Regions from separate parts of the Streptomyces sp. NBC_01003 genome, predicted to be linked through region 2. Evidence: predicted binding sites of a transcription regulator. Region 2 holds the regulator's gene; the other holds the start of a gene.
The links. The regulator HspR, encoded in region 2, represses chaperone genes until heat shock. The targets are predictions, from matches to a motif close to TTGAGNNNNNNNNNCTCAA.

Region 1: a site for HspR is predicted at 2,275-2,293, ahead of lon (endopeptidase La). Genes of this name have one in related genera too.

What each region holds. Positions count from the first base shown of each region.
Region 1 is NZ_CP108707.1:3,992,212-3,999,664, reverse strand. Features, by position in the region: gene OG698_RS18175 (response regulator transcription factor) at 1-303, opposite strand, end outside; gene OG698_RS18170 (spermidine synthase) at 397-1,098, opposite strand; gene OG698_RS18165 (rhomboid-like protein) at 1,452-2,147, shown strand; gene lon (endopeptidase La) at 2,316-4,730, shown strand; gene OG698_RS18155 (hypothetical protein) at 4,875-4,997, shown strand; gene OG698_RS18150 (lysozyme) at 5,233-6,066, opposite strand; gene OG698_RS18145 (MarR family transcriptional regulator) at 6,285-6,788, shown strand; gene OG698_RS18140 (protein phosphatase 2C domain-containing protein) at 6,960-7,453, opposite strand, start outside.
Region 2 is NZ_CP108707.1:5,102,631-5,110,083, forward strand. Features, by position in the region: gene OG698_RS23395 (hypothetical protein) at 82-426, opposite strand; gene OG698_RS23400 (helix-turn-helix transcriptional regulator) at 736-1,719, shown strand; gene OG698_RS23405 (helix-turn-helix transcriptional regulator) at 1,743-2,720, shown strand; gene OG698_RS23410 (hypothetical protein) at 2,779-3,093, shown strand; gene OG698_RS23415 (substrate-binding domain-containing protein) at 3,145-4,272, opposite strand; gene OG698_RS23420 (heat shock protein transcriptional repressor HspR) at 4,748-5,215, opposite strand; gene dnaJ (molecular chaperone DnaJ) at 5,220-6,410, opposite strand; gene grpE (nucleotide exchange factor GrpE) at 6,444-7,136, opposite strand; gene dnaK (molecular chaperone DnaK) at 7,133-7,453, opposite strand, start outside.

The DNA.
Region 1 (7,453 bases), 1.1 Mb from region 2:
CTCGTCGTCGCGCGCCGTGAGCATCATCACCGGCACGGGCCGCTGCGCCTGCACACGGCGACAGACTTCGAGCCCGTCGAATCCGGGCAGCATGATGTCGAGGATCAGCAGGTCGGGCTGCCATGCCTCGGCCGTGTCGACCGCCGCCGGACCGTCCTGTGCGGTTTGCACGAGGAATCCCTCGGCGCGCAGCCGTGCGGCGATGGCGTCGACGATCGTGGGGTCGTCCTCGACGACCAGGACCCGTCGCTGGGCACCCGGCGTAGCCGTGTTGCCGTTGTGGGAGGTGTGTGTCTGCTCCATCGCCCCGCCCCTGAATGCGCACATCCGTGTGCGCTTGACGCTTGAATGATCTGGGTTTCGGCAGTCAGCGTACGGGGAGTTACCGCGAGTCGGCTACGCAGGCCTGACCCCGAGATGTACGACGTCGGGAACGCCACGGACAACCGGGATCTCTTCGGTGCGGACCGACTGGAATCCGGCATTCCGCAAGGTTCCTTCAAAATTTGCGGAGGGCTGTGCGGACCACACGGCGAGCACGCCGCCAGGGGCGAGCCGCTCCCGGCAGGCCGCGAGACCTACCGGTGAGTAGAGGTTGTCATTACCCTCCGTCACCGTCCAGTCGGGTCCGTTGTCGATATCGAGGCACAGCGCGTCGTACGTCTCGGTCGATTCCTGGACGTACGAGACAAGGTCCGCCTCCACAATCTCCGTGCGCGGATCGGCGAGCGCGGACCGTGACAGTTCGGACAGCGGGCCCTCGCGATGCCAGTCCACGATCGCCGGCTCGCGCTCCACGACGGCGATGCGGCCCCAGCGGGAATTCGCAGCCGCATGGGTGAGGGAGAATCCGACACCGAGCCCGCCGATGAGAATTCCTGGCGCCGGGCGGTCGTCGAGAGCGTCGAGCGCCGCGTCGACCAGCAGGCGCTCGGAGCGCCCGTCGGACGTGTCCATCAGGAAGCATCCGTTGGCGATGATCTGGAGCAGCGCGCCGTGGCGCCGCAGTACGACCTCTCCGAAGGGCCCTTCGCGCCGGTCGAGGACGACGGGGGCGGTGTGGTCGGTGTCGTACGGGGTGGGGTACGAGGTGGACATGGCGTCCATCCTGCCGTAACCGGTGCGACGCCCGGCTGTCCCTGGAAAGGGAGTTGGCGGCTCTCCTGCGCAGGTCCTGTGGATCGTGCCGCACGTGGCGCCGGTCATAGAGGGGCGAAGGGTTGGGCCGGGCCGGAAGGGGAAGGGTGCCGCAGGTGGAGAGTGGCGTGACGGTCGAGGCCGACGGGGCGGATGTTTCTTCGGGGACTCCGTCCGGGGCTTCGCGACCCGTGCGTGAGCCTCACCGATTCCGGCTGGACTCTTCGCGTCCGCTGCCAGGCCCTGCTCTTCTGCCGCAGGGCCCGTCGCGGACGCCGCTCGACGCGATCCCGGCTCAGGCGTCGGCCGGTGACATGGCGCTTGCCGCGCCCGGATCCGCGGCCGACGGGCGCACCGGGCCCAAGGCCGTCCCCCGTCGCCGGCTGCGCCCCTGGCGGCTGTTGCCCACGCCCACGGGGACGCCGTTCACCTTCGTCTACGCCGCCGTGCTCATCGGCACGTCCCTCTTCGCGCTGCTCGCCGACCCCGGCGTCGTCGCGTCCGCGCTGCGGGGTTCCAGTACCGACGTGGCGCACCTCGCGCACACGCCCGTGTTCGTGCTGGTCGCGAGCGCGCTGTGGATCGCCGGCGGGATCACGTCCCCGTTCGCGGTCTGCTTCCTGGTCGTCCTCACGGCGCTGGAGCGCAGGATCGGCGGCCGGCGCACCGCCGGTGTCTTCGTCCTCGGCCACACCGTGGCGACGCTCGCCACCGAGGTGCCGGTCGGGCTCTCCGTGATGGCCGGGCATCTGCCCGAGAGCTCGCTGCACCGCCTCGACTACGGCATCAGCTTCGGCGTGGCCGCGAGCGTCGGCGCCCTCGCCGGTCTCCTCACGCCCTGGCTGCGCTGGACCGTGCTCGCAGTCTTCGGCGGAATGCTGGTCGAGGACCTCATCGCGCTCACGGACCCGATGGCGAACTGGGGCCACCTCATGGCCCTGGCCATCGGCGTCGGGACCTGGCCGCTGGTGCGCCGGTGGCGGCGCGCGCCGGGATCCTCCGCGACCTGACGCGTTCCCCCGGCCGGCCCATGGTCGTACACGTCACAGACCCCCTCTGGCCTGCGAATTTCACCTGCCCATCCGCTGATCGCCGAGAGCGAACAGGGCCGGGGGAACATTCATGGGCTCACGTGCATTGAGTCTGCATAGCTCAACTTGACTGCTTAAGGGGAGATCATGGCATCGACGTCCACACCGCTCACCCTGCCCGTGCTGCCGCTCGACGACGAGGTCGTGCTGCCCGGAATGGTGGTGCCCCTGGACCTCAACGACAACGACGTACGCGCCGCGGTGGAGGCCGCCCAGGCGGCGGCCCGTTCCAGCGGATCTGTGGGCGGCAGCAAGCCGAAGGTGCTTCTTGTTCCCCGGATCGACGGCACGTACGCGAACACCGGCGTGCTCGGCACGGTCGAGCAGGTGGGCCGGCTTGCCGACGGCGACCCCGGCGCCCTGATCCGCGGCCGCAGCCGTGTGCGGATCGGCGCGGGCACGACCGGCCCCGGCGCCGCCCTGTGGGTGGAGGGCCTCGCGGTCGAGGAGACCGTGCCGGAGCCGCTGCCCGGCTCCGTGACCGAGCTGGTCACCGAATACAAGGCACTCGCCACGAACTGGCTGAAGAAGCGCGGCGCCTGGCAGGTCGTGGACCGCGTCCAGCAGATCGACGACGTCTCCGCGCTCGCCGACAACTCCGGCTACTCGCCCTTCCTGAGCACCCCGCAGAAGGTGGAGCTCCTGGAGACGGCCGACCCGGTCGCCCGGCTCAAGCTGGCCACCGAGCAGCTGCGCGAGCACCTCGCCGAGCAGGACGTGGCCGAGTCCATCGCCAAGGACGTCCAGGAAGGCGTCGACAAGCAGCAGCGAGAGTTCCTGCTGCGGCGCCAGCTGGACGCCGTACGCAAGGAGCTGCGCGAGCTGAACGGTGAGTCGGAGGGCGAGGAGTCCGACGACTACCGCACGCGGGTCGAGGCCGCCGACCTTCCGGAGAAGGTCCGCGAGGCCGCGCTCAAGGAGGTCGAGAAGCTGGAGCGGTCCAGCGATCAGTCCCCCGAGGGCTCGTGGATCCGCACCTGGCTCGACACGGTCCTCGAACTGCCGTGGAACGAGCGTACCGAGGACGAGTACGACATCCAGGGCGCCCAGAGCGTCCTCGACGCCGAGCACTCGGGCCTGGAGGACGTGAAGGAGCGCATCACCGAGTACCTGGCCGTGCGCAAGCGGCGTTCCGAGCGCGGGCTCGGCGTGGTCGGCGGGCGCAGGGGCGGCGCGGTGCTCGCGCTCGTCGGCCCGCCCGGCGTCGGCAAGACCTCGCTCGGCGAGTCCGTGGCGCACGCCATGGGCCGCAAGTTCGTCCGCGTCGCCCTCGGTGGCGTACGGGACGAGGCGGAGATCCGCGGACACCGGCGTACGTACGTGGGCGCCCTGCCGGGCCGTGTCGTGCGGGCGATCAAGGAGGCCGGGTCGATGAACCCGGTCGTGCTGCTCGACGAGATCGACAAGGTGGGGTCCGACTTCCGGGGCGACCCGGCGGCCGCCCTGCTCGAAGTGCTCGACCCGGCGCAGAACCACACGTTCCGCGACCACTACCTGGAGGTCGAACTCGACCTCAGCGACGTCGTGTTCCTCGCGACGGCGAACGTCCTGGAGGCCATCCCGGAGGCCCTGCTCGACCGTATGGAGCTGGTCAGGCTCGACGGGTACACCGAGGACGAGAAGGTCGTCATCGCCCGCGACCACCTGCTCCCGCGCCAGCTGGAGCGGGCCGGTCTGGACAAGGGCGAGGTCACCCTCGGCGAGAGCGCGCTGCGCAAGCTCGCCGGGGAGTACACGCGGGAAGCCGGCGTACGCAACCTGGAGCGGTCCGTCGCACGCCTGCTGAGGAAGGTCGCGGCCCAGCACGAACTGGGCGAGCGCGAGCTGCCGTTCACCGTCGAGGACACCGACCTGCGGAGCCTCATCGGGCGTCCGCACCACGTGCCCGAGGCGGCGCAGGACCCGGCCGAGCGCCGTACGGCGGTGCCGGGCGTGGCCACCGGACTCGCGGTCACCGGAGCGGGCGGCGACGTCCTCTACGTGGAGGCGTCCCTCGCCGACCCGGAGACGGGCGCGGCCGGCCTGACCCTGACCGGTCAGCTCGGTGACGTGATGAAGGAGTCCGCGCAGATCGCGCTCTCCTTCCTGCGCTCGCACGGCGCCGAACTGGAGCTGCCCGTCGCCGACCTGAAGGACCGGGGCGTGCACATCCACTTCCCGGCGGGCGCGGTGCCGAAGGACGGCCCGAGCGCGGGAGTCACCATGACGACCGCTCTCGCGTCGCTGCTCAGCGGCCGCCAGGTCCGTACGGATGTGGCGATGACCGGTGAGGTGTCGCTGACCGGCCGTGTGCTGCCGATCGGTGGCGTCAAGCAGAAGCTGCTCGCCGCGCACCGGGCCGGGATCACGACGGTCGTCATCCCGAAGCGGAACGAGGCGGACCTGGACGACGTCCCCGCCGAGGTCCTGGAGAAGCTGGACGTGCACCCGGTGACGGACGTGCGCCAGGTGCTCGAACTGGCCCTGGCCCCGGCCGCCGTGGAGGTTCCGGTCGCGGCGTGACGCCTGTGTCCTTCAGTGGGCTCCGACCACTGGGGCCGGATGACGAAGGCCCGGGTCCCCACACGGGGCCCGGGCCTTCCGCATGGTCGACCGCCCGGCCCACCGGACCGTCAGCCGGCCGCGTATCGCCGCCTGCATCCCCGCGTGGAAACAGGTCTCCGCATTCAGCTCCTGCATCAGCCGGCCGAGCTGACGGCCTCCGACGACGCGGTCATCGTGCTGTCGCTGCCGCCGGCCACCACCTGGGACGACGCCACACTGCCGTAGCTCCACCAGCTCGCCCCCGGTGGCAGGGCGGCGCCCAGCGCGTCTCCTGCAACCGCGGCGACCAGGTCCACGCGGCCGCCGACACCGGCACGCGCGTCCTGTGGCTGGACGGCACGACCGGCCGGACGAGCCCGGTGAAGCGGGCCAGGGCTGCGGGCGACTGCTGACCTGATCCGGCTCCCGAACGCAACGGCCGGGCTCCCGTGGGGGAGCCCGGCCGTTGTCCCGCGCCGGCTCAGCCGTTGGCCAGCGCCTGCAGTCGGTCGTAGGCGCCGTTGAACTTGCTGTGGTCGCCGACCGTCGGGCCGGACGACGTGTACTGCCACATCGTGTAGAAGCCCCAGCCGGCCGGGAGCGCGCCCGGGTCGGTGTTGTAGCGGGCGATCCAGAGCGGGTTCGTCGCCCCGAAGGCGCTGGAGTTGCCGGTGCACTGGGTCCACCAGCTCGTCGCCGTGTAGATCACGGCGTCGCGGCCGGTGCGGGCCTTGTACTGGTTCACGAAGTCACGGATCCAGCTGACCATCCCGGCCGCGGTCTTGCCGTAACAGGCCGCGCCGTACGGGTTCCACTCGATGTCGAGGGCGCCCGGCAGGGTCCTGCCGTCCCGGGACCAGCCGCCCCCGTGGTCCACGAAGTAGTTGGCCTGGGCGGCGCCGGTCGTCGTGTCCGGGGTCGCGAAGTGGTACGCGCCGCGGATCATGCCCACGTTGTAGGAGCCGTTGTACTGCTGGGCGAAGTAGGGGTTCGTGTAGTACGTGCCCTCCGTGGCCTTGACGTAGGCCCACTTCACGCCGCTGTTCCAGAGGGTCGCCCAGGCCACGTTGCCGTTGTGGCTGCTGGTGTCCACGCCCTCGGTCTGGACCGCCTTGTTGTCGGTGGGCAGACCGCCTCGGCCGTCGTGCTCGGCGACGCCCATGCCCATCGTGGCGGAGCCACGGGCGGGGACGTCGGCCGCCTGGGCCGCGGTGGGCAGGGTGAACAGCAGCGAGAGCGCTGCGAGGATGACTCCGGCCGCCGGGATGCGCCTCAGGCGCGGGCGGCGGACGGTTCCGGATCTGTGCACGGGCATTGCGTGCCTCCGAAGGCCTCGTTGAGCTTCTGTGAGCTCGGTGGGGGGACCTTTCGACATGTCACTGGTGTGGACATGTCACTAAAGAAGCTACGCACGTAGACCGCCGGGAGGGAAGGGGGCCCGGATGCTGCCGTTGGTCTACTCCTGCGAAATACTGGCGGAGCTGCGGCAATGGCCGCGAATGGCGGAAACTTTCAGGAACGGGAAACCCTGGCATGGGTGCTGACGTGCACGAGGACGGGAACGGCGCGCGGCCGGGCGCAGAATTCGACGCGACGGAGAGTGGTGTGGACCACGAATTCTTGTCCCTGGAGCGGGAGTTGACGGTCTTTCTCAGGCGGGCCCGCGCCTCCTCCGGCGAGATGGCGCGCGCCGTCCACCCGGACCTCGAACCCGCCGCCTACGGCCTCCTCGCACGCCTGGAGGAGTGCGGCCGGCAACGGGCCACCGAACTCGCCGCGTACGTCGGCGTCGGCAAGGCCACCATGAGCCGGCAGCTGCGCGCCCTGGAGGATCTCGGACTCGTCGCGCGCGAGCCCGACCCCGCCGACGGCCGCGCCTGGCTCGTCCACCTCACCGACGAGGGCCGTGCCAACTTCCGCCAGGTGCGCGACGCCCGCCGGGCCACGTACGTACGCCAGCTCGCGGGCTGGGACCGCGCCGAGGTGGCGGAACTGGCCCGACTGCTGCACCAGTTGAACGCCGGGGCCGAGAGCTAGGGGGTGTCGGCGGATCACGGCCGGGGCCGAGACGCCTGACACAGCGCCTCGCCGCGTTGCCGAAACGTCCGAACAGCTCCGCCATCAGGACGCTCCGGCGCCTTGCGATGCACCGCGCCAGGCGCCGCGACCTGTCCGACCCTGATCCGCCGGACACCCCCTGGTCGCGCGCTACAGCTCCACGTACACCGCCGTCGCGTCGTCATGGGTCTTGCTGCGCCGCAGGAAGACCCGGTCCTGCTCGTCCGCGTCCTCCAGGGCCCGTACGCGCGCGACCGCCGCGTGAGCGCCCTCCTTGCGTACGAGCGCGAACAGGTCTGCCCAGTCGCCCTCGCGGAACTTCTCCACCCAGCGCGTGACTCCGTCGGTCAGTGCCACGAGCGTGCGCGCCTGCGCGCGGGGGAGTTCGCCGGTGACCGCGCGGGCGGCGGCCGAGGGGTCGGCGGCGGCCGTGAAGAAGCCGCCCTCCTTGTTGCGCACGGTCGCGTCGGCCACCTCGTCCGAGACGAGGGAGGAGCGCGGCACGCGGTCGAGCCGGTCGTCCACCAGCGCCGTGACCGAGCCGGACGCGTCCTCGACCAGCAACACCGAGTCGGACAGCACCAGATACTCGACCCGCTCCGCGTCCCACCGCGCCAGGACCACGGTTGCCTGAGGCGTACGCG
Region 2 (7,453 bases):
CGGCGCCACCGTGTTCAGGTCCACGGTGACGCCGCTGCGGGGGGAAGCGCCTGCGCGATCTACAACGACGGGGGAATCGCGTCAGGCACTGCGGGGGGTGGCTGAGGCAGTACGCGGAACTTCTGGTCCCGCCTCCCGATCCAGCTGGTGGTCACGCTGGTCGAGGTTGACGAAGACCATTCCGTATCGGATGGCACACCGCACAGGCTGCGGGGCACCCCGAGGGCGGCGAAGACACCGGTAGGCCCGGATCTCCTCGTCGTCGAACTCGTCCCGCACGACGACGATCGGCTCACCGAACAGGGTGACCATCAACGAATCGCCGCGATGAGGAATCGCCGTGGCGAGATCGATGAAATGCCACCCGGACCGGTAGGCGGTCGCCATCTCACGGCGAAATGTTCTGTCGTCGGGGGGCGTCGTCATACGGCCGCGTCCACGGGAGCGACACTCCAGGAAAGATCCGGAGGCGCGATGTTCTTTCCGGCGGACGCGTGAGTGGCGGGTGTGCCACTCCAGGAGAGGTCCTGGGTGCTGAGCACACCGAAAGCCAGACCGGCGGAGAAGGCAACAGCCATCACCGAGCGAAGCATTTTCTTGCACATAGTGGGCTTCGTCCTCACTTCCATGGCTTCTCTCCCCCGACTCACTAGACGATGGCTCATTCGGCCATCCAAACACCACAGGATCGATGCATCATGTTCCTGCACGTTCAGGACCCTGGGGGGTGGATCTATGACCACGAATGACTCATATCGGACACATCCTCATGCCACGACTGAACTGTGCGACGAGGGCAGGCGGCTGTACGCCAGTGCTCTGCGTTCCGGACGCATCGCCCGAAGCGAAGTGACGGCCGCTCCCTGCCTGATGGATTTCGCCCTTCTCCACCCAGACCCGGATGACGCCGACTGGCTCCGCCCGGTTCCTCCCGCCGCCGCCCTGGCACAGCGCCTCCACCCCATCGAACGGGAAATCCAGGAGCGACGAAGCCTGGCGGTCGAACTGACCGAATACTTCGAGCCATTCATGGCCATCAGTGCGCAGGATCTGCCCACGACGCACGCCGTCACCGTGCTCGAAGGAATCAACAGGATCAATTCGGCCATCGAACTCGCCATCGCCGAGTGCCGGTCGGAGATCCTCACGGTCCAGCCCGGCGGCGGCCGCAGCGAGCACTCCCTGACGGAGGCGCTCGAACGGGGCCAGGCGGTCATCGCGCGCGGCATCACGATGCGCACGCTCTACCAGCACACGGCCCGGCACAGCCAGGGAACTCTCGTGTACGCCGAGCACATGGCCAAGGGGAACGTAGAGATACGCACCCTTGAGGAACTCATAGAGCGGCTGATGGTCTTCGACCGGACCGTCGCGTTCATACCGGTCCCCGGAGACCACCCGGTCGCCCTGGAACTCCGACATCCGGGCCTCGTCGAATACCTGGCCAAGGTCTTCGAGCAACTCTGGCGCCGTGGGGTGCCCCTCCTGGAGGAGACCCCCTACGCACCCCCGACCGACGGCATCACCGGAGTCCAGCGGTCGATCGCCAAGCTGCTCATCGAAGGCCACGTGGACGAGGCGATCGCCCGCCGCCTCGGTATGAACGTCCGCACCTGCCGTGCCCACATCGCCAAGCTCGCCGCCGCGCTCGGCAGCGGAAGCCGCGCGCAACTCGGCTTTCTGATAGCGCAGTCGGGGATCCTCGACCAGGATCACTGAACGTCGAAGGAGGAGAGCCACACGTGACCGCCGAGGTCCATCCCCATGGAGTCGAGGAGCTGTGCGCGGCCGGCTCACAGTTGTACGCGCGCGCTCTGCGAGAAGGCCGTATCCACCGCGAGGACGCCGACCCCACGCCCTGTCTTCTCGAATTCGGTCTCCTGCACACCGCCGCCGACGACATCCAGTGGCTCACACCCGTCGCGCCGGCCGTGGCCCTGCCCGGTCTCCTTCGCACCATAGAGGACGAGATCGCCCAGCAGCGCCGCCGCGAAGCCCGCCTGGCAGAGGCGTTCGCGCCGCTGATGGCCCTCGACGCACAGCGCGCCGCCGTCCCCCACGCGCCCATGCTCACGGTGCTGCTCGGCTTCCAGCGCATCAACGACGCCATCGGCGAAGCCATGGCGGAGTCCGAGGCGGAGCTGCTCACCATCCAGCCCGGCGGGAACCGCCCCCCGACGCTCCTGGCCGCGGCCCTGCCGCGCGAACAGGAAATGCTGGCCCGCGGCTGCCGCATGCGCACCCTCTACCAGCACACGTCCCGTCACTCGCCCGCGGTGCTCGCCCACTACGAGCAGTTGGAGGGCGACGTCGAGGTCCGCACCCTGGACGAGGTCACCGAACGGCTCATCCTGCTCGACAGGAGCGTCGCGTTCATCCCGGCGAACCCCGACCGCACGGTCGCCCTGGAGATCCGGCACCCCGCCCTGATCGCGTACCTGGTCACGACCTTCGAACGGCTGTGGCGCCTGGCCACCCCCATGTTCCCCGACACGGCCCAGGGGACCCCGGTCACGAGCGGTGTCCCCACCCGCCAGCGGACCATAGCCGGGCTGCTGATCGAGGGTCACAACGACGCCGTCATCGCCGCACGCCTGGGCATGAACATCCGCACCGTGCGCGTCCACATCGCCAAGCTCGCCAGCACACTCGGCAGCGACAGCCGCGCCCAACTGGGCTATCTCATCGGTCAGTCCGGAATCCTGGAACAGGACCGCTGACCTCAGGTCCAAGACTCCGGGTCAAGGCCCGCGTCGGTGTGAAGAACCGCGGCCCGGCGTGGGTGGCCTCGATCTGCGCGGGCGAACCCCCGTCGCAACGATCGGCGTGCACCTCCCGGAGGGCACGACGGTCACCGGCAGGCCCGCCGGCTGCGACGAGACGGGCACCCACCTGCACACGTGCCGGACCCCGATCCTGCTCTTGGAGAAGGCCGGTTCGACGTTCGGCTTCGTCCTGCGCGTCGACCGCGTCGTGGACGGCGGCGCGAAGGGTCCGGTCGCCACGCGGAACGACGACCCGGACCTGCGCATCTCGACGTTCGACCCTCAACTGGCCCACCTCACAGCCGAGTTCACGATCTCCCACGGCTGAGCGGAAGCGGCGCCCCGCACCAGGGGGAGGGGCGCCGTACGCTCTGCCGGCCTACTTCAGCCCGATCCGCGCACAGGCCGCCGCGTACTTCGCCGCGCAGATGTCCCCGACCTTGTAGATCCCGTCCTTGACCACCGTCGACTTGATGTTGCTCTGCGTCATCGGGACGACCTGGACCAGGAGCGACGGCACATTGGGGGTGGTCGGGCTGTCGACGCGGTCCTTCGCGAGCGCGTCGAACTCGATGCCGCGCTGCTGCGCGATGAGGACGGCCATCTGCGCGGCGGTGGACGCCTCTTCGGGGTACGGCTTGTAGACCGTCATGTACTGGTCGCCCGCCACGATGCGCTGCACAGCGGCGAGTTCGGCGTCCTGGCCGGTCACCGGCGGGAGGTCGGTGACACCGGCGGCCTTGAGAGCGCTGATGATGCCGCCCGCCATGCCGTCGTTCGCGGAGTAGACACCGGCGATGTTCTGCGCGCCGACGGCCTGGATGGCGGCCGCCATGTTGGCCCGCGCGTTCTCCGGCTTCCAGTCCTTGGTGTCGTACGACTTCGAGATCGTCACCTGGTCCTTGAGCTCGGCCAGGGCGCCGTCCTTGTAGAGCGCGGCGTTCGGGTCGGTGACCGAGCCGTTCATCATGACGATCCGGCTGTTCTTGGTCGCCTTGCTGCCCAGCGCCTTGAGGAGCGCCATGCCCTGCACATGGCCGACCTGGTCGCTGTCGAACGACACATAGCCGTCGACGGGGCCCTCGGCCAGGCGGTCGTAGGCGATGACGGGGATGCCCGCGTCCTTGGCCTTCTTGACCGATCCCGCGATGGACTTGGAGTCGACCGCGTCCAGGATGAGTACGTCGACCCGGTCGGCGATCATCTGGTCGACCTGTCTCTCCTGGCGCTTCGCGTTCTGTTCCGCGTTGGCGTAGAGGACCCGGCCCTTGCCGCTGGTGAGGCCCTCGACCTCCTTCTTGATGTGCGGATAGTCGAACTTCTCGTAGCGGGCGGTCTCTTTCTCCGGCAGGAGGACGCCGATCTTCAGGTCCTGGTTCTGCCGGGCGGACGCCTTGCCCGCGGAGTCGCTCTCCGGCTCGAGCCAGCTGCTCCCGCACCCGGTGAGAGCCACTGCCATGGCGGACGCAACGCCGACAACGGCGGCGCGCTTCGTACGCGGATTCACTTTCCATACCTCCCTGAAGTGACCGCGTCGTTGCGGCCGAGGTGGCTGGAAGCCAACTCCGCCGGAAACACAGCGTCAAGAGGTGAATCCGTAACGACTCGTAATCGGGTCCATGCGTTCCGGAGATGAACCCGCCCGTACTCCAGGTAACCCCAGTAGCCGCAACCGTCACGGCCGTCCGCCCCGACCGCGCCCGGCCCCTTCGGTGAGCAAAGTCACGGTTCCCCCACGCCTCCTACGCACCTTGTTCACGCCACTGCCGGTGAATCTCCTCGACCCGTACATCGGTGACACCGTCGTCGGCGACTGTCAGGACAAGGCGGCGCCGGGCGGCGCGGTGACGCGTGGCGCGACCCGGCCAGTCCGTGGGGCACGCGGCGGGCGTCGGGGCGGCGCCGAGGGACACACGAAGGGGCCTGGAGGCCGACAACTGTCGGCCTCCAGGCCCCTTCACGCATGCGCGTATCCGTTGTGCCTACTGCTCCGGCGGCCGCTTGGGCCGCCACACCACCAGCGCGCTCGTCTGCTGGACCTCCTGGTACGGGACCAGGTCCCGCCGGTAGGAGGCGTGAACGGCCGCCTCACGCTGCTGCATCGCCGCCGCCGCTCCCTCGACCGCCGTCGAGAGTTCCGCGACCCGCTGCTGAAGCGCCGCGACCTGGTTCTCCAGTTCGATGATGCGCTTGATGCCCGCGAGGTTGATGCCCTCGTCCTGCGACAACTGCTGCACCTGGCGGAGCAGTTCGATGTCGCGGGCCGAGTAGCGCCGGCCGCGGCCCGCCGTGCGGTCCGGGGAGACCAGGCCGAGACGGTCGTACTGGCGCAGGGTCTGCGGATGCAGCCCGCTGAGCTGGGCGGCCACCGAGATGACATAGACCGGAGACTCGTCGGTCAGCTCGTAGGCCCTGCCAACAAAGGAACTCTGTCGTCGACGGCCGTCCATACGCTCATGCTCCCTTCGCGGCCTGGAACAGTTCTGCCCGCGGATCGTCCTCCGCAGTCGCCTTTCGGTACGCCTCGAGGGCGTCCTTCGCGGTGTCGGTCAGATCCGTGGGGACCGCGACCTCCACCGTGACGAGCAGATCGCCACGGGTGCCGTCCTTGCGGACGGCGCCCTTGCCGCGGGCCCGCATCGTCCGCCCGTTCGGCGTGCCCGGGGGCAGCTTGAGCGTGACCGGGGGCCCGCCGAGCGTGGGGACCTTGACCTCGCCGCCGAGCGCGGCCTCCGGGTAGCTGACCGGGACCGTGACCGTGAGGTTGTCGCCCTTGCGGCCGAAGACCGGGTGGGAGTCCACGTGCACGACCACGTACAGGTCGCCCGCGGGGCCGCCCCGCTCGCCCGGTGCGCCCTTGCCGCGCAGCCGGATGCGCTGGTTGTCCGAGACGCCGGCCGGGATGCGGACCTGCATCGTCCGGGAGGACTTCGCACGGCCCGACCCCTTGCAGACCTCGCAGGGGGTCTCCGCGATCAGGCCGCGGCCCTTGCAGTCCACGCACGGGTCGGTCAGCGAGAAACCGCCGCCGCCACCGCGCGAGACCTGGCCCGTGCCGACGCAGGTCGGGCACACGCGCGGTGTGCCGTTCTTGTCGCCGGTGCCGGAACAGGCCTTGCAGGGCGCCTGCGACGACATGCGCAGCGGCACCGTCGCCCCGTCGACCGCCTCGGTGAAGCTGAGGGTGACCTCGGACTCGATGTCCTGACCGCGGCGCGGCTGCGTGCGCGCGCCGGTGCCCGCGCCGCCCCGGTTGAACAGGCCGCCGAAGACGTCCCCGAGTCCGCCGCCGAACCCGCCGGCACCCCCCGCCGTACCGCCCTGGGCGCCGCCTCCGAAGAGGTCGCCCAGGTCGAAGTTGAAGGAGCCGCCGCCCGGCCCGCCCGGCCCCGGACGGAATCCGCCGTTGCCGAACAGGGTGCGCGCCTCGTCGTACTCCTTGCGCTTCTTGGGGTCACCGAGGACGTCGTTCGCCTCGGAGATCTCCTTGAAGCGCTCCTCCGCCTTGGCGTTGCCCTTGTTGGCATCGGGGTGGTTCTCACGGGCGAGCTTGCGGTACGCCTTCTTGATCTCGGCGTCGGTGGCGTCCTTGGGGACGCCGAGGACCTTGTAGTAGTCCTTCTCGATGAAGTCCTTCGTGCTCATCCTCGACGTCCCTCCTCTCGCTGCTTACTGACGTCAGCCCTCGTCCGGGCCACCGCTCTCCTCGTCGTCGGCCGCGCCGTTGTCCTTGGCGGACTCGCCCTTGGCCGGCTGGGCCCCGGGCTGCGGCTCGGCCACGGCCACCCGCGCGGGGCGGATGGTGCGCTCGCCGATCCGGTAACCCGGCTGCAGGATCGCGACGCAGGTCGTCTCGGTGACGTCCGGCGCGTACGAGTGCATCAGGGCCTCGTGGATCGTCGGGTCGAAGGGTTCGCCCTCCTTGCCGAACTGCTGGAGCCCCATCTTGGCGGCGACCATCTCGAGCGACTCGGCGACCGACTTGAAGCCGCCGACCAGCTCGCCGTGCTCGCGGGCACGGCCGATGTCGTCGAGTACGGGAAGGAGCTCGGTCAGAAGGCCCGCGACCGCGACCTCCTTGACCGTGACCCGGTCCCGCTCCACCCGGCGACGGTAGTTCTGGTACTCGGCCTGGAGCCGCTGGAGGTCCGCGGTGCGCTCGCCGAGCGCCATGCGTACCTGGTCCAGCTGGGCCGTCAGGCCTACGTTCTGAACCGCCGAAGCGGCTCCTGCTGCTGCGTCCCCGGCCGGGGCCGCCCCCTCGCCCTTGTCGGGCGAGGGAGCGGCCTTCGGCTCGGCGTCGTCGGGGGTGGCGCCGGAGGGGACGTCAGGCTCGTCGCTCTCGCTGAAGCCCGGGGTCTCCTCCGTCACGCGGCACCGTCCTTGCGGTCCTCGTCGACGATCTCGGCGTCGACGACGTCGTCATCAGCGGCCTTGTGCTCGTCGCCCGGGGCTCCGGCCTCGGGACCGCCCGCGGCCTGCGCGCCCTGGGCGTCGGCGTACATGGCCTGGCCCAGCTTCTGCGAGACGGCGGCGACCTTCTCGGTGGCGGTGCGGATCTCGGCGGTGTCCTCGCCCTTGAGCTTTTCCTTCAGCTCGGCGATGGACTCCTCGACCTCGGTCTTGACCTCGCCGGGGACCTTGTCCTCGTTGTCCTTGAGGAACTTCTCCGTCTGGTAGACGAGCTG